One region of the Alkalibacterium psychrotolerans genome, then DNA from elsewhere that is predicted to be linked to it. Evidence: riboswitches for the same ligand, from Rfam matches in the RefSeq annotation. Region 1 holds a riboswitch; each other region holds the start of a gene.
What was found. A riboswitch is a leader RNA that binds a small molecule or an ion and turns the genes downstream of it on or off. The one in region 1 is predicted to bind thiamine pyrophosphate.
Positions count from the first base shown of each region.

Region 1 (6,051 bases):
GATTCATCCATGCTTGGAAAATTCGTCTCAAAACTTTTTTCCTCTACCTCGATAAGCTCGGCATAATCAGTCGAACGGAAAATTACACCATTGACCAGATTCCCGATGCCAATGACAAGAACAAGGACAATCGGTAAGGCAAGCAGGCCATACTTGATTAGTTTGTTTTTGACGCCGATCTGATCGATGCTGACTTCAATCGAAATAACGATGATAGACAACATTAAAAGCAAAAATCTGAACTGCTGAGAATGGATATTTAATGCGGGTGTCGTTATGTAAAAGACAATCAGTGCAGTGATAAACAGTCCGATATACGAACTGATACGTTTTCTAATGGGTGACATTGAATCTTCCTTTTCTGTTGACAAATTTACCTGTTCCAGACTTATCTAAAATTAGGCACCTCTTTAGTATAACGAATTGTGAGTTTTACACAATGTTTTTTGAAAAGACGGTCAAATAAAGGGCTGTTTAGATAGTTTTGGCCGGCCAAAACTTCCTTTTAATAATCGAAAGCGTCGAGTAGTGAGCTGAACTACATTTTTTCGGAAAATTCTTTAGTTTATCTTAGTGAATGAAGACTGAACTTTACGTCAACACAAAAAAGTGAAGTTCAGCACTCCCATCAGAAGCTGAACGCCACTTTTCCACTAATTTATTTAGTTAAGCTGGCTGATTACTTTTCCAGGACGAAATAAATTGCTCAGCTTCGTCTTTTGGATTGTCCGCCTGGGATAAGGCTGAGACAACGAAAAAGCCGTCTATGCCGGTCTGCGCCAGCTGGGGAATGTGATGCAGCTTCACGCCACCGCCAATCACCACAGGAATGGGGCTGATTTTTGCCAGTTCGGCTATCTCGTCATACGAACGCGTAATGACCTGTCCGGAAGCTGTGGCCCCGCAGTCGGGTTTCGTTTCTGTTTCATGCAGCGGCCCTCCACCGAAGTAGTCAATTATGTCCGTGTTCTCACTTTTTACATAGTCGAACAATTGTTCCGTACGCGTTGAAAGGCCAATTACGGCATCTTCGCCTAAATACTTCCGGCAGACATCTACCGGTATATCCGACTGACCGACATGAATGCCATCGACTTTGATGCCTTGTTCTCTAGCAGCCAGGACCACGTCGAGCCGGTCATCCACCAGTAAGGTCACTTCATCTCCGCGGCCACTTTCTTCTATTACATCAGCGGCTTCTTTAGTGAGTTGAATCAGTTCTCTGGCAGATGCCACTTTCGAGCGAATCTGGATGCAGGTAAAACCAGCCTCCACCACCTCTTTAATAATAGGCGCGACCTCTCTGCCGTTGGTATTTTCAGGACCAACGACAAAGTAAGCAGACACGTCCACTTTTGACTCCCTAGGCATCGGGCTCACCTAAACGGTCATTAATTTTGTCCACTTTTGAATGGAGAGTATTCTCGTGGCCTGGACGAATATCGGCTTTCAAAACGACTTCTGTGCGAATGCCTTTATCCGTCAGAACCTGCGTGGCTTCTTTGACAACTTTCATGACCTCATCCCATGGCCCTTCAATTTCTGTAAACATGGATGTGGTGCGGTTAGGCAGGCCGGACTCACGAATGACTTTGACAATTTCTGCAACCTGATCAGCCAGTTCATCTTCTGATCCGACAGGTGCAATAGCAACAGCTACAAGTGTGTTCATATTAATCGACTCCTTTCACTTCAAATGGATTTGTGGCAATGTCTTCGGGTGTAGCTTTATACAGTTCGTCTAAAAATGCAGTCTGAAAGCTGGCTGGCGCATCCACTGTGTCTTCTGCCCGCTGGCCGCTGACGTTAAAGGCCTGGACAGCTGTTAAAGCAGCGACAAAGGGGCTGGCACTGGTCAAGTAGACCGCAGCGGCGCCTCCTAGTGCACAGCCGCCACCGGTAATCTTCCCGAGGAAATGAGAGCCACCGGTACTTTCAGCCATAAGTGTTCCGTCGGTTACAAAGTCGACTTCTCCGGAAACAATGACAGCACCCCCGGTCCATTGAGCCAGTGAGACAGCTGCAGCTTTCGCTTCCTCTACCTGATTGGTCGAATCGACGCCGCGAACTTGAGATTCACCGCTCCCGCCTTCCAGTTCCCAAAGGCCGGCTAAAGCAATGACTTCAGAGGCGTTTCCTTTGATAATCGTTGGTTTGTAGTCTTTAAACAGTTTCAGCATATCTGTCCGGAGCTGACCAATGCCGATAGCGACTGGGTCCAGCACCCAAGGCTTGTGAGCATTTTTCAGCGCCTTGACGGTTTGGGGCAGGGTTTCTTCGTAAATCGGCATCAGTGTGCCCATATTGATATAAGTCGCACCGCCGGCTTTCGCGAGAAACTCCCCTTCATCCGGCAAATAGACCATCGCAGCTGATCCGCCTGTAGCAATTTGTGTGTTGGCCACAAAGTTAATGGTGACAGAATTAGTGATGGAACCGGCCATCGGGTTGGTGTCCTTCACTGTCTGAACGGTTTTGGTCATGTCTTTGATTAGTGAATCTTTAGTCATGAATGAATCGATCCTCTCTTTTTTTGTAATAAAAAAGGGCTCAGCTACTGTGAAGTAGACAAGCACCGGAAAGTCAATAATGGCTCATATTGATCCCTACGCTAGTCTGAACTAACAGGTTCAAAGGGTCAGGTTTAACCTTCTCAACTCCAAGGAGTCCCCCTTCAATATATCGAAGCTATTCAACTGTTATGTGTAAAAAGCACTGAATTCCTTTTCCATGTCCAGTTTACCATAAGTTAAGATTCTGACAAAACGATAGTCGAGAGAAAACGTGCCGTTTTCTTACCTTATAATCTTTAAAATCGTTTTTGTGCATGGACTCGGCTCGCTGCTTTTCTTCAGTTGCCGGTCAAACGACTTTAGACCCGGAACTCAGTGAACGCTTGTTTTTCGGTTACAGGTCAACGCTCGTTTGCCCCGTACTGGCTGACCGATTTTTTTTGAGATACGGGTCAAAGCCTCTTTCCCCCTGAACTCAACCGAATCAGCTGCTTCAGTAACGGGTCTAATCACCTTTGCCCCCGAACCCGACTCTATCCAGTTGTCAAGTATAGGGTCAACGAGTCGTTCCCCCCTTATTCACTTTGCTGTACGGCTTGAGTCACCGGGCAACACACTCAATTAGCCACCAACCAGCTTTTTTGTCCTTTAAAAAATGAAAAAAGATGCCCGCTACAGTAGCGGACATCTTCCTTATTGCTTAATACAGTTCGTAGACTACGTCGAACAAGTCTTTTTCCTTTTCTATCTGAGCTTTATTACCAATGACAGAAACGGTGCTGTCTTTGATCAACTCGGCGTAAGCTTCATGCAGTGCAGACAAGGCGTCTGACTCACTTTCCAGAATTTCAGTTTTCAGTTGAACCAAATCTTCTTTTGAAATGCCGCGCTGGTAGCGGGAGAATGCCGTCATGCCTCGGTTTTGGGCTGATTTCGGCTGCTCTAAAGGACTCAGTGTTCCGATAATATACTTCAAGAGTTCGGATTCGCTCAACTCAAGTTCTTTGACGAAGGCCGGTAAAGCCTTGTACGTATCCAGTGTCTTCGTTATATTCGGATCGCGGTAGGAAGCCAAGGCAACATTGCCGTTGCGTCTGTGCAGATACAGCGAGCCGTATGCGCCCCCTTTCACACGAATATTGTTCCACAGATAGTCAAACTTGAAGGCGGTCGACAGGACTTGCGTTTCGCCAGTGTAATCCAGTTTTCCACGGGCATTGGCGGCGAGGCCGACATAGTTCACGTCTTGCGCTGTGACAAAGGCTTCATTCTGTCTCTGCCCTGCTTCAAACTGGGCCGGATCACCTAAGTCTGTATCAGGCAGGTCAGAAAAGGCGTCTTTAAATACCGCTTTGACCTGCTCGCTTTGCTTTCGGTCACCAACATAAAGCACATTAAATCGGCGTTTAGACAACAGTCTGGTCAAAATATCGGCCAAGTCAGTACTTAGTGCTGATTCAGCGTCTCCTTTAATCTCATCACGAACGTCTTTTAAATAGTTGAACTGGTCAATGCCATTCAGTTTTTCGCCTAGTTTGGACAAAGGCTTCACTTGACTGAGCGCACGGTTGGCTGCAATCACATGAGCTCTGAAATTGATGCGATTTTCGAAATCACTGATATAGCTTTGAACCAGCTTATAGATTTCCGTTTGATCGGTAAATTGGGTTGTCGTCATGACTTCCTTCATTAATTCAGCCAGTTTTGGCAGAGACTGACTGAGCGCTTTTCCAAACAATGCAAAGTAAGGTTTCAAATGGCCTTCCTTGTCTTCAAAAATGGTTACCGTCCCGTTAATGCCTCCAGTGTGCGTGTCCAATTCAGTTTGCAGTGAGGTCGCATCATAGTTCTCTGTATCCAGCTCACCCAGCAAGTCGCTCAGTAAACTTAGTGTTTCATAGTCATCTGCTGAAAAGTCGCTGATGTCGATGTATAAGCTGACATAGTCAATACCTGATGTAAACTGTTCAGAATAATAAAAGGATGTGCCCTCAAAGAAGTCTGACACTTCAAGTGGATAGTCCGGTTCATCAGTTGTCATATCTTCCCGAGTCAACATAGGTATTTTTTTCAAATCTTCTGCCTTGTCTGGCGTTTCTTGACGGACAATTAATGCCTGTGTTTTATCAACAATCTCGGACAATTCGTCATCACTTAACTGCGCCTTGTATGCCTGCAGTTTTTCATGCGTCTGGGCTTCGAGTTTGTCATTTTTACCTGGTTCGGCTTTAAGTGCAATGTCAACACGCAGCGGGTTATTCAACAGTTTGCGCTCAATCAGGTCCTCAAAGTAGCCGTCTTCTGCTTTTTCAGCTAGTTCGTTCAGATAAGTCGAAAACTGTAGACGGTCATAAGGTGCCTGGTCATAGAGCCATGTACTCAAAGCATTAATGGCATAGATAACCCCTCTTGGGTTGTCTTCAGAAATGACCGCTTCTTTTGTCTGGAAAGTAATTTTGTTTAGTGCCGCATGAATCAAGTCTTTATTCAAACTGTTTTTAACGATGTCTTTCAAGGTCTCTTCGACCACTTCAGTAAAGCGGTCCATGTTTTTGGAATCCGCATACTTTGCCGTAATGACAAAGGCAGTCGGGTAACCGATATCCGCTACGTCACTTTCAATATCGCCGCCAATTTCCGCGTCCAGGAGTGCTTTTTGAAGGGGGGCCTGGTTATGCCCAAACAGAATTTCATCCAGAACTTTCATCCCGTAGCTATCGAGAGTATCTGACGGCTCAAGAACGTGCCAGCCTAAAGCCAGATAGTCTTTGCCTTCAGGGTTGTCGCCGTCTGTAATGGAATAGGTCGCTTCCAGACGCTTCTCTTTCGGCGTCGGAACATTTACTGTCAGGTCAATGGTTTCTTTTTTGCCCATGCCCTCGAAATACTCTTCCATCGCAGTAAACACATCTGAGATGTCCATGTCACCATAAACGACGGTTAAAGAGTTACTTGGGTGGTAGTATTTTGTATGGAAATCCAGAAATTCTTCTTGCGTCAGGCTTGGAATAGCCTTGGGAACTCCGCCGGAATTATACTGGTAAATGGTATCCGGATAGAGCTGACTAGACAAATGATCATACAACTGACTGTCCGGAGACGCTGTGGCCCCCTTCATTTCGTTGTAGACGACGCCTTTGTAAATCAGATCGTCATCCGCATTTTCCAGGTGGTAGTGCCAGCCTTCCTGTTCCAGAATCTGGGCATCATCATACAGTTTGGGACGGAACACCGCATCCAAGTAAACGCCAACTAAATGCATGTAGTCTTTCTTATTCGTTGAAGCTACTGGATAAATAGTCTTGTCAGAAAAGGTCATTGCATTTACAAATGTATTCAGAGAGCCTTTGATCAGTTCAACAAAAGGTTCTTTAGACGGGTATTTTTCCGACCCGTTAAGTACGGAGTGTTCGAGGATGTGAGCAATCCCGTTATCATTGTAAGGAGGCGTCTTGAAGCCAATCGTAAAGGCTTTATTGGTATCCTCATTTGCCAGATGCAGCAGTTGCGCACCAGTTTCTTCATGTGTGTATAGTGT
Region 1 is NZ_BAAGPH010000047.1:46,732-52,782, reverse strand. It holds gene ACYVLS_RS08775 (hypothetical protein) at 1-347, opposite strand, end outside; gene ACYVLS_RS08770 (thiamine phosphate synthase) at 667-1,371, opposite strand; gene ACYVLS_RS08765 (MTH1187 family thiamine-binding protein) at 1,364-1,672, opposite strand; gene thiM (hydroxyethylthiazole kinase) at 1,674-2,510, opposite strand; TPP riboswitch at 2,587-2,684, opposite strand; gene ACYVLS_RS08755 (insulinase family protein) at 3,214-6,051, opposite strand, start outside.

Region 2 (6,051 bases), on a different contig from region 1:
GAGATTTATCCATCACTACAACTTCCCGCAGTTCTCAGTTGGAGAAACAGGGCCTGTTAGAGGACCTGGTCGCCGTGAGATTGGTCATGGGGCACTCGGTGAACGTGCATTATCTTATATTATTCCAGATGAAGAAAAATTCCCATACACTATCCGACTAGTATCTGAAGTATTGGAATCAAACGGTTCTTCTTCTCAGGCCAGTATTTCTGCTGGGTCTTTGGCGTTAATGGATGCCGGTGTGCCGATTAAAGCACCTGTCGGCGGTATTGCAATGGGACTGGTTATGGAAGGGGACAACTATACTGTCCTAACTGATATTCAGGGACTGGAAGATCATCTGGGAGACATGGACTTCAAAGTTGCCGGAACACGTGAAGGAATCACGGCTCTTCAAATGGATATTAAGATTGAAGGAATAACGAAAGAAATTCTGGAAGAAGCTCTTGTACAGGCCAAGCAGGCTCGTTTGGAGATTATCGATAATCTTCAGAGTGCTTTGAGCGAACCGCGTAAGGAACTTAGCCAGTATGCTCCTAAGATTGAATCAATCAAAATCAAGCCTGATCAGATTAAAGTTGTCATCGGTAAAGGTGGCGAAACAATCAACAGCATCATAGATGAAACAAATGTCAAAATCGATATCGATGAAGAAGGTAATGTTTCAATCTACGGACAGGATGCTGAAGGAATCAAGCGTGCGATTGAAATTATCGAAGAACTGACTGAAGAAGTCGAAGTCGGAAAGATTTATACAGGTACAATTAAACGTATAGAAAAATTTGGTGCATTTGTTGAGATAATCAAAGGTACAGATGGTCTAGTTCATGTATCTGAATTATCAGACAAGTACATTAAAGACGTAGCCAAAGAATTTTCTGTTGGTGATACGCTGGACGTTAAAGTTACTGAAATTGACGACAGAGGACGCGTAAATCTTTCGCGTAAAGCCGTCTTAAACGGTAATGATAATGCCGAGCAGGAATAACAGTTAAATATTTAATCCCCTTAGTTCAGACGATTGCCGAACTAAGGGGATTTTTAGTTAAATATATGAATGTATGCCGCGAATAGAAAAGTCAAGGGTTCTTAAGGGCGTCAGCTTTGCTTCATCATTGTACTGGACAACCAACTCACCTGAGGCGTTGATGTCTCGTACATGAGCCAAACGAGAACTCTCACCGCTTCTTACAACTATTTCTTTACCTAGCATGACTGAAGCCTCTTTGCATAAGCGAATAAAGTCTGAACTGTCATTTTTCAACTGCCAGCTGCGATAAAATGTGTCAAAAGAGCTGAGAAAATCGCTAATGAGATGATTTGGATCAATGTGTTTTTGAGTTTCAATCAGCAGAGAGGTTGCCTTGTCAGAGAGCGCAGGGTTTATGTCATCTGCAGCTAAAGAGGTATTAATACCGACCCCTACTACAACCCCCTCTAAATCTGAGCCACAGTAAGAGGTTTCGGTCAATATGCCTGCGAGTTTCTTACCGTCCACAATAACATCATTTGGCCATTTGATTTGAGCAGAAACATAGGGAGCTAGTGCCTGTACGAGAGCCGCCGCTGCTAATTGAGTAAAGAGAACAGTCTGCTCACCAGACATGTCAGGTTTTAGAACTAAAGACAATGTCACTGCAGAACCGATAGGAGATTGCCATTCTCGACCTAATCGGCCTTTACCTTTATATTGGTAATCAGTTAATAGAACCGTCCGATCTGAAAGTTCTGATAGATTTTTGAGGGCTTCAGTATTGGTTGATTCAATACGAGGGTAAAAGAGCGTCGTATATAAAAAATTTCGTTCTTTAAGCTTTGCCTTTACTATGGACTGACTAATCATGGGAGTAGATAAGGCGACAGTGGATTCAGTAACCTCCAGCGGGTAGCCTAAATCAATGAGTTCATGAAGCATTTCGCAAATGTCCGACGTTGAAAGCGACAGTTCATCAGCAAAGTTGCTAATGGGGTAAGGGGTTGAATTATTCAGTTTTATCATTTCCAATAGTTTAGTTTGGGACAACACAGTAACCTCCAGATATATAAGTTCAGCTAGAGCCAGTATACCGGATAAGTAGGCATTTGCCTATATCTGTGCTATACTAAATGAAGTAAACTAATGAACGGATAGTTACATAGGTGAAAAATACTATAAATAAAATGCTTTAAAAAAGCGTATTAGAGGTGGAAAAATAGTGAGTAATATTAAGATTATTCCTCTTGGAGGAGTAAGAGAGAACGGAAAAAACTTATATGTCATAGAATCTGGTGACGATATATTCGTTTTGGACTGCGGGCTGATTTATCCAGAGGATGAACTGTTTGGAATCGATGCAGTTATACCAGATTTCACATATCTGGAGGAAAATAAAGACAGAATAGCCGGTGTATTTCTAACACACGGACACGAAGATGCCATTGGCGCGCTGCCATACTTCTTGGATACATTCCAGGTGCCAGTATTTGGTTCGGAACTAACGATAGCATTGGCCAAGCTTTTTGTGGAAAAATCAAGTTTCAATCCTTCATTTGAAGATTTTCATGTTATAGATGAACACACTGAAATTGACTTTAATGGGACATCCGTCAAGTTTTTCCGTACAACCCATACAATCCCGGACTCCATGGGAATAGCCGTGCACACATCGGAAGGTAACATCGTGTACACAGGGAACTTTAAGTTTGATCAAAGTGCTCAGGATATGTATCATACTGACTTGTCTCAGCTCGCCGATTTAGGTAAAGAGGGCGTCTTAGCTGTTTTAAGTGATTCAGGAGAAGCTGAAAGTATCGCTGAAAACGTTTCGGAAAAGAAAGTACAGGAAGAAGTGCTCGATATTTTCCAGGAAACGAGCAGTCGCATCATCGTCGCTGCAGTTGCCAGCAACATTTTAAGAATTCAGCAAGTCTTAAATGCTGCACACCGGTCAGGTAGAAAGGTCTTCATTACAGGTAAAAATCTGGAAGATATTCTGACTACTGCAATGGAACTGGATAAGCTGACTTTGCCGGATGACAATTTGATTGTTCCCGTTGATACAATTGAGAAGTATGACGATAATGAAATTCTTATTTTAGAAACGGGTTCAGCTGGTGAACCAATTAAGACGCTGAACAGAATGGCCACTCAAAACCATGATCAGGTTAATATAAAAGATGGCGACCTTGTCTTCATAGCAACAAGCCCTTCGACAGCAATGGAAGTTATGGTAGCTGAAACGGAGAATTTAATTTATAGAGCTGGGGCAACAGTTATAAAACTATCCGGCAATCTAAAAGCCTCCGGCCACGCCACACCGAACGATCTGCAGCTATTAATCAATCTGTTGAAACCGACTTATTTCATACCAATTCAGGGAGAATACCGTATGCTGGCCGCTCATGCTGCTTTGGCTAATGAGACCGGCATTCCTTACCCAAATATCTTTATTTTAAGTAATGGAGATGTTGTGAGTTATTCAAAAGGTAAAATGAAACAAAGCGGTCAAGTTCCAGCTGATAATACTTTAATTGATGGCATTGGTATTGGAGATATTGGAAACATCGTTTTGAGAGACAGACGACTTCTATCAGAAGACGGTATTTTTGTAGCTGTTGTAACAATCGATAGAAAGAAACAGAAAATTGTTTCTGATCCGCATATCGTTACTCGTGGTTTTGTCTTCGTTAAAGAAAGCCAGGATCTTATTAATGAGTCGACAGATATTGTCAGAAACATTGTGAAGAAGAATTTGAAACACAATGACTTTGATTGGGGATCTATCAAACAGGATATACGGGAAGGCTTGAATACTCATTTATTCAGAAAAACGAAGAGACGACCGATTATTCTACCAGTTATCATGGAAGTCAATCAAAATAGACGTTTTAAAAATAAAATTTCATGGTATTATTGTTAACAGATACTGTACTAGGGGAGTCAATGTGATTGGCTGAGAGTGAACTTGAAGTTCAGACCCTTTGAACCTGTACGTTCATGCGTGCGTAGGAAGAGTACTTAATTTTAGACAATAATGCAAGGCTTTTTAGCCTGCTCTCAGTATGTCTTTCACACTCCTCCCTAGTTCAGTTGAAAACTAGAGGAGGAGTTTTTTTATGCAAAATAAGCAATTGAGAATATATTTAGAGGGAACATTATTTGCTGCTTTGGCAATGGTTCTATCATGGATACCCTCAGGAATTGGATCATCCTACAGTGTGTCACTCGGTATGATACCCTTGACCTTTTACGCTATCAGACGCGGCTTGAAACCTGGCATATTTGCCGGCTTTTTATGGGGAGCACTGCATTTTGTAACCGGATCAGTGTATATGCTGAATGTCTATCAGGTTATTATCGAATACACAATTACGTATGCGAGTATTGGACTGGCCGGATTTTATTCGAAAGAAATTATCAGTAACATTCAGTCGAATGCTAGCAGAAAAGTATCTGTTTATTTGATTCTTGCAGTATTCGCGGGTGCACTGGGCCGGTATTTCTGGCATTTTATTGCCGGCTGGATATTCTGGGGTGACTATGCACTCTGGGGATTTAATGCCTTTGCTTTTTCACTGGTGATGAACGGCTTGAGCATGGTTTCGACAGCAATTGTGACAATAATTGTTCTCCTTATGCTCTACAAACGTTCACCGCTTGTCTTTATCCCTAAAACTAAATAGCTGTTTTGATTAAACTTAGTGGACAGATTGACAAAAGCTAATGTAAACTTAAAGAAATAATCCTCGATGGGGTAAGGAAGGTAGTCATGTCAATTTTAAGTTCACTATTCTGGGGGTTTATTTTCTTAAACTCGGCATTAGCCGTCTTCACTGTGTTTAGAGAAAAGGAAAGAGACATAGCGGCCATCTGGGCCTGGTTACTGGTCATCACCATGCTGCCAGTATTTGGCTTTATCATTTATCTGTTCTTAGGCAGAAAAATTTCTCGTGAATCAATTTTTGATCTTCAGAGTCAGGAAAAAATTGGCTTGCCGCAGTTAGTCGAGTCTCAGAAAAAACTGATAGAATCCGAAAACCTTGATGTCCCAGAGTCAGCTTACCAGGACAAGACGTTTGAAATGGTTCGTTTATTCCTGGAGAGTAATGATGCCGTCTTGACAAAAGGCAACAAAGTGGAGATCATCTCGGACGGAGAAGACAAATTTGAAAGATTGATTAGGGATATAGAGAAAGCGGAGCACCATATTCACGTCACGTACTATATTTTCAGAGGCGATGACATCGGTCTGAGGTTATTGAATGCGCTCGAAGAAAGAGCGAAACAGGGGGTTGAAGTAAAAGTCCTGTACGATCCGGTTGGAGCTAGAGTACTGGGCAAACATTTCTTTGATCGACTAAGGACTTGTGGTGGAGAAGCGGAGCCGTTTTTCGGGTCTCGTTTTTTCCTGATTAACTTACGCCTCAATTATCGAAATCACCGGAAAATTGTCGTCATTGATGGAACCGTTGGCTATACTGGCGGATTCAACGTTGGCGATGACTACTTAGGCTTGTATGAAGACATGGGCTACTGGAGAGATACGCATTTGAGAATTGAAGGAAATGGGGTTCTGTCTCTTCAAACACGTTTCTTGATGGACTGGAATGCTTCTGCCAAAGACAGAACCGTTGAATACAAAGAATCATACTTCCCGTTTTCTTCATTAAAAGGATCAACGGATATGCAGATAGTGTCCAGTGGTCCAGATGATGAAGTACACGCCATCAAAAAGGGCTTTATCAAGATGATTAGTATGGCCAAGGAGACTGTGTTAATTCAGACACCCTACTTTATTCCAGACGAAGCCTTAATGGAAACAATCAAGGTAGCTATTTTATCAGGTATTGATGTAAAGGTCATGATTCCCAATAAACCGGATCATCCCTTTATCTACCGAGCCACGCTTAGTTACGCAGAAGAACTGATTAGAAGTGGTGCAGAGGTTTATATTTATGACAAAGGCTTCCTGCATTCAAAAGCTATCGTAATAGATGGAGAAATCGTATCCATAGGAACAGCTAACTTTGATATTCGAAGTTTCAAACTTAATTTTGAAGTAAACGCCTTTA
Region 2 is NZ_BAAGPH010000001.1:11,701-17,751, forward strand. It holds gene pnp (polyribonucleotide nucleotidyltransferase) at 1-988, shown strand, start outside; gene ACYVLS_RS00060 (biotin--[acetyl-CoA-carboxylase] ligase) at 1,046-2,023, opposite strand; gene ACYVLS_RS00065 (ribonuclease J) at 2,196-3,899, shown strand; TPP riboswitch at 3,903-4,009, shown strand; gene thiT (energy-coupled thiamine transporter ThiT) at 4,096-4,662, shown strand; gene cls (cardiolipin synthase) at 4,749-6,051, shown strand, end outside.
Region 2: linked by a shared signal. The riboswitch ahead of thiT (energy-coupled thiamine transporter ThiT) and the one ahead of thiM (hydroxyethylthiazole kinase) in region 1 are both predicted to bind thiamine pyrophosphate.

Region 3 (6,051 bases), on a different contig from region 1:
TGATTGAATCAATCATCTTTGCTTCCACACCTTCTTCTCTTTGATTTCAAAAATTTGATCAGCATAAGCGTCAACCAGATGACGGTCGTGACTGGTAAACAGGCAAGTCATCCCTGCCTGACACAGTTCACTGAGTTTATCCATAATCAGTTTGGCATTGGTCGCATCCTGTCCGTAAGTCGGCTCATCAACTAAGAGTAGCTGCTGCTTGCCGACAGTCATGCAGATGACCGCCAGACGGCGCTGCTGACCTTGACTGATAACCCAGGGTGACTGCTGTTCTTTCTGTTCGAAGCCATGTTTAGCCAAAATCGCTCTCGCTTCCGGTTCAACCTGGCTTTCCGCAACCGTCTCCCAAGCTCGCAGACTGACTGCCATCTCCTCTAAGAGGGTTGTTTTGACAAACTGCAGAGATGGATCCTGGAACACTAGGCCCACTTGAGCATAGAGGTCTTTAGGCTTAAGCTTCTTTGTATCATCTTGATTAAGTCGAATGTCTCCCTTGTAAGGGGACGCTTTTAAAATCGCCTTGAATAATGACGATTTACCGACACCACTTGGGCCAATCAAGGCAGCAAGTGACCCTTTTTTCAGTTCAAAGCTGGCGTCCTCTATCAGTGTATGAACCGTGGTTTCTTTTTTGAAGAATGAACGGCGGACGGTTTCTTCATAAAAAACGGATACACCGTCCAGTTCTAATATAGACTCATCCGATTGAACTGGATTTCTGTTTAATTCTAGCTCATCCAGCCAGATTCCTTCTTCTATCAATCGACTAATTTTATCCTGCTGATTGGTCAGCTCAGACAAATCCGTGAGCTGCTGATTGCCAGCCATCAGAAGCCAGCGGTCTACACCCATCCACCTTTTGACGTGATGGTCGATAATCAGAACAGCTTTCCCATTGGCAGTCAGCTCTTTGATATAGCTAGTATAAGTCTGCATCGTGTCTTCATCCATATTGGCAAAGGGTTCATCCATGATAAAGAGCGGCACATCGGTCAGCGAGGCACAGACAAAAGCTGCTTTCTGCAGTTCCCCTCCAGACAAGTCGTCAAAAGATCGGTCCAGCAAATCAGTCAGTTGAAAGGCAGCTGCTTTCTCCTCGATGATGCCGTTAATTTCTGATAGAGGTGTCCGGGTATTTTCCAGGCAGAAGACCATTTCCTCTCTCAACGTTCGCATGGAAAATGACAGCCGCGCATTCTGGAAAATCGTCTGCACTTTGTCTGAGCGCTCCACTACCGACTGCCCGCTTATATCCTGATCTTTTATGGCAAGTCGGCCAACAGACTGTTTTCCACCGTACTCAGGATAATAGCCGTTTATCAAATTAGCCAGGGTGCTCTTCCCACTGCCACTTCTCCCGCAGAGAAGGACGGTCTCACCCGCTTGAATATCAAGACTGACTTGGTCAATCAACTTTTTTCCTTCTATTTCAAATGTCAAATTTTCAATTGACAGAACCGTTTCACTCAACGGCTTCACTGGCTTTCAGGTTGTGATTCAATACGCCGGCTTCATCCAGCTTGTCGCACAACCATTTCGCCACGAAACCGGTGAAGAACAAGGCGCTCGACAGACGGATGACGAAAATCGCCAGGACGATACCCCCGTTCATAGCCAGGTAGTTGTCCCTGTAACCTGTCCAGACAAAGGAGAATAGTGTGGTAATCACGGCAGCCAGCATCGATACTTTATAGGTATATTTTTCATACCGAGTAGCAAAGAAGGCCAGCTCGACGCCCATCCCCTGAATAAAAGCGGAAATCAGTACGATGGCTCCGAACATATTCCCTAAAAGAATCTGCACGAGTGCAGTGGCCACTTCAGTGACAACACCGACTACCGGTTTTCTAATCATGTAGGTAGTGACGAGGGCTGCCGAGTACCAGATACCATAAAAAGGTTCATAGCCGAGTATGCCGAGTCCCATCGGTGTCAGTACAGCAGTCAAAGCCGTTCCTGCATATACAGCCATTAAAAAGACAATCCCAAAAACAACGGCAATCAGTGACATGAGTAAATAGTCTCTGAGACTTAATGGTTTTCTGTTCATTGGACATCTCCTTCTGGTACATTGCAGTGCAGAGTGAACTGGCTGACGTAGTGACTGACTTCTTTACCTACAGTGTTGGAGACATATTCTAAATAGTCGAAGACTTCCTGTGAGCTGCCGCCCAGATTAGTGCCGTAATGACCAGATCCGGTCACCACACCGCGGTCAATACCTTCGTTGACCACTTTTGCAATGGTGCCCATGTAATTGTCCGAGCCCATTGGATATAAGGCAAATTTTCCGATAACCGGGAAGTCGATAGCTTTTGTTTCTTCATTGTTGACGCGTGGGTTATCCATTTCCAGTGTGTAATCACTGTCTGAATCACCAGGACAGCCTTTTGAAACAGTAGCCTCCAGCGTCATATGCACGCCTTCTTTATAGGCATAGAGATACGCCGCTTTCAGTGCATCAAAGACAGCTTCTTCTTTTCCCCGGTAAACGGTAGAAATATGATCAGTCTCCGCCCATACTTTCGATAAATCGACTTGCTTGATTGCCCCCAAAATAATTGAGAAAAAATCATCACTCATTGGTGATAAGTTAAACCGTGCGCCAGTGGTTTCCATAGTGGAACCAGGCTTTCCAGCTGCACAACTTCCGTAGTTGACATAGTTTTTTGACATAAAAAAATACTCCTCCAAACGAAAAAAATCCATAGGAAAGAGCCATAATATATAAGATACTTCCTACGCAGCCATTACGCTGATCAGGTTACTGGTCTGATATACATCACTCTCAGCCTCCAATTCGAGACTCCCAGGATCTTCCGTATTTAATTTTTTATTCCATAGTTACTATACCAAGTCACAGGAATGATTACAATACATTTTTAACTATTCAAAGCATTTTACCAACAATTGCTTACTTTTCTAACAGCTTTACCTGCATAATCCAGTCCAGCTGCTTATCTTCTCCCATGTAAAAAGAGTGCGTTCCGACTTTCTCGAATCCTTTTGTTCTATAAAAAGCTTTCGCCGGTTCATTATGCTCCCACACACCCAACCAGACACTTGTGCAGTCTTGCTTTTCAGCCATTTCGAAAGCCTTATCTAGCATTATTGATCCCAAGCCTTTACGCTTATAGTCTTTTCGAATATAAATCCGCTCGATTTCCAAGCCAGCCGGGGCAATATTCTCTGTCTGCGCTTCTTTAAGATTAAGCTTCATATAGCCAGCCAGCTCATCTTCAAAGTATAGAAAATAGAAAAAGGCGTTATCGTTTTCAAGTTCCGCTTTCAACTTTTCTTTACTACAGGCAGTAGACAAGTAATCAGCCATATCCTGTTCAGTATTATCTTTCTCGAATGTGTCCTTGAATGTTTCAATGCTAATTGACTGAAGTGTCTCCAGCTCGTTCAGTCCGACTCTTTCAAATCTTATCTGCATTTTTTCTTCCTCTTTTATTATTTAGTCTAATTTCTGAATTCAGTAAAATACAGTTCTGATTGATCTACTGCGCCTCTTAGTCTGTATAATTTGGTCTGGGCATTCCCTATCTGACCTTGAGTGACTAACCCTTTGTCTTCCAGTTGTTTACCAACTGAAATGAACTGATCTTCGTTCAACTCAATATCAGTATAGGTTTGCCATACTCGTCTACCGTTGTCCAGAATCGGAGCCCCTTCTTCAGTTAGGGCCGGGTTAGGGGCGCGGTATTCTCCCAGGTGCATCGCCGTCGACGTATCATAATCCGTTCCAACAGCTAAAACCAGGGCATCTTTATCGTAAAGCTTTTTCAGAGGAGACTGCTCTCCCAAGCCAAAGTTGAGGCTGTGGTCTGCTGTCAGTTCTTCCGCCTCTTTTCCCCAGGCACAGAAGGATACCGCTGGATGACTGCTTCTCTTCACATTCGGATAGGTTCGGAACAAGTCAGCCACTACTCCCATCGACGGACAAGGTGTTTTATCCGGATCAAAAGCAGGCATTGTTTCCCGAATAGTCTCCCACCAGCTTTCCGGAACGGGTGGGTTCTGCCAGTTAGACGGCTCGCTCCAGTCTCCCGGCTGTGCTGGCATAATTAAAGTGCCGACTTCCGGATCAATCACGGTCATCAATGCATCTATAAATGCGGCTGCACCACCGTTAACCCAGCCGACTTTTGATAAAGAGCTATGCACCAGAACAATAGCATCTTTCTTTAAGCCCAGCTCCTTCAACTCTTTTGCAATCGACTGCACAGTGTTTGGATAGCGGGTTCGTTTTATCAGGTCTTCTCCCAAAACGTTCACTTCCTTATTTTATTTACTATTTATGTAAAAAGCCTGCATCAAAAGCAATGATCCAGGCTTTTTCTCTTCTTTATTTTAATCTTCTGATGGAACGATTTCAATGGTCTCAGAGGCCAGCTGAAGTTTATTTTCAGATGCTTTAATTCGTTTCAATATCATTCGGAAGAGCTCGTCTCTGATTTTACGGCGTTCTCTAGTACCTACAACATACCTGAGGCTGACTTTAACCCAGTTGTCATCAAATGAGACAAACACCTGGGGTTTCAGTGAAGCATTCTCTATTCTAAATCGACGTTTCATCTCTGTCCATTCTCTTTCAGACTGTTCATGATACGTTCCAATGACCTCATCAGCTACCTCCAAAAGCATGGCCCTTGCATAGTCAATGTCACTGTTGAACCGAAGGGGAATATGGATTTCATCCCATAGAAACTGAAAATCAGCGGTGTAATTGTATACAGGAGCCGTAAAAATGGAGCTATTCGCCACACGGACAATTCTGCCGGTGTACTGGTCACCATCCACCCATTCTTCCATTTCCATCAAAGTCGTCCGCAGCACGCCAATATCGATGACGTCTCCTTTGGTGCTTCCTAGGAGCACTCGGTCGCCTGTGTTGAAAAAGTCTCCAAATAAAATGGCAAACCAGCCGGCAAAGCTGACGATGACTTCTCTCAAAGCATAGGTAACCCCGGCACCCGCCAACCCAATGGCTGTTGTAAAGCCAGTCAGGTTACTTCCAAATATGTAGAGAAAGAGTATGGCCAGCATGAGGTTATTTATCCACTTGGCTACCTTGCGCGTCACATACCAGTTACTCGTGTTTTTCAGCCGGTTGTACATACGGTTCATCAAAAAGCGTCTCAGTATAAGCAGAACCACTGATACTAAAGCAAAAATAATGATGTTAGCAATAATTGGATAAGCCTCTGCGTATGTTCGTATCGTCTGCAAGTGTATTCACGTCCTTAACGTTTATGACATACTGGATAATGCTCTATTTCTCTCAGTTTATCATTAAGCGTATTCTTTTTTGAGAATTTGCACTCGACACCTGTGTTCTGGGAGAAGCATTCGGCTGGTTGGATGTCTGGACGTCAGGATGGACAACTCGCTCTTCCACGACTCTCTCAGTTGGCTAGTTAGACGTCAGGATGGTCAACTCACTCTTCCCATGCTCTCTCAGTTAGATAGCTGGGCGCCAGGATGGGCAACTCGCTCTTCCCATGCTCTCTCAGTTAGATAGCTGGACGCCAGGATGGACAACTCGCTCTTCCCATGCTCTCTCAGTTGGCTAGCTGGGCGCCAGGATGGGCAACTCGCTCTTCCACGACTCTCTCAGTTGGCTAGCTACACGTCAGGATGGTCAACTCACTCTTCCCATGCTCTCTCAGTTAGATAGCTGGACGCCAGGATGGACAACTCGCTCTTCCCATGCTCTCTCAGTTAGATAGCTGGACGCCAGGATGGACAACTCGCTCTTCCCATGCTCTCTCAGTTAGATAGCTGGGCGCCAGGATGGTCAACTCGCTCTTCCACGACTCTCTCAGTTGGCTAGCTAAGATAATTGATTTCATGATGAGAGATAAAAATCTGTAGATTTTTATCTACCTATTTGATTCAATCAAGTGAAAAGCCCGCTTGACTGCTCTCTCAAGAAGGATAGGACCATTAGTCATGGCTTCTTTTAAAGACATTGGTGCATCAACAATTGGCAGGATTGCTTTAATCCCTTCTTCAGGAAAATGAGTTAAGCCTTCT
Region 3 is NZ_BAAGPH010000006.1:81,628-87,678, reverse strand. It holds gene ACYVLS_RS01580 (energy-coupling factor transporter transmembrane component T family protein) at 1-28, opposite strand, end outside; gene ACYVLS_RS01575 (ABC transporter ATP-binding protein) at 13-1,422, opposite strand; gene ACYVLS_RS01570 (ECF transporter S component) at 1,472-2,059, opposite strand; gene ACYVLS_RS01565 (YkoF family thiamine/hydroxymethylpyrimidine-binding protein) at 2,056-2,685, opposite strand; TPP riboswitch at 2,728-2,832, opposite strand; gene ACYVLS_RS01560 (GNAT family N-acetyltransferase) at 2,924-3,448, opposite strand; gene ACYVLS_RS01555 (AAC(3) family N-acetyltransferase) at 3,475-4,281, opposite strand; gene ACYVLS_RS01550 (mechanosensitive ion channel family protein) at 4,366-5,244, opposite strand; gene ACYVLS_RS01545 (glycerate kinase family protein) at 5,898-6,051, opposite strand, start outside.
Region 3: linked by a shared signal. The riboswitch ahead of ACYVLS_RS01565 (YkoF family thiamine/hydroxymethylpyrimidine-binding protein) and the one ahead of thiM (hydroxyethylthiazole kinase) in region 1 are both predicted to bind thiamine pyrophosphate.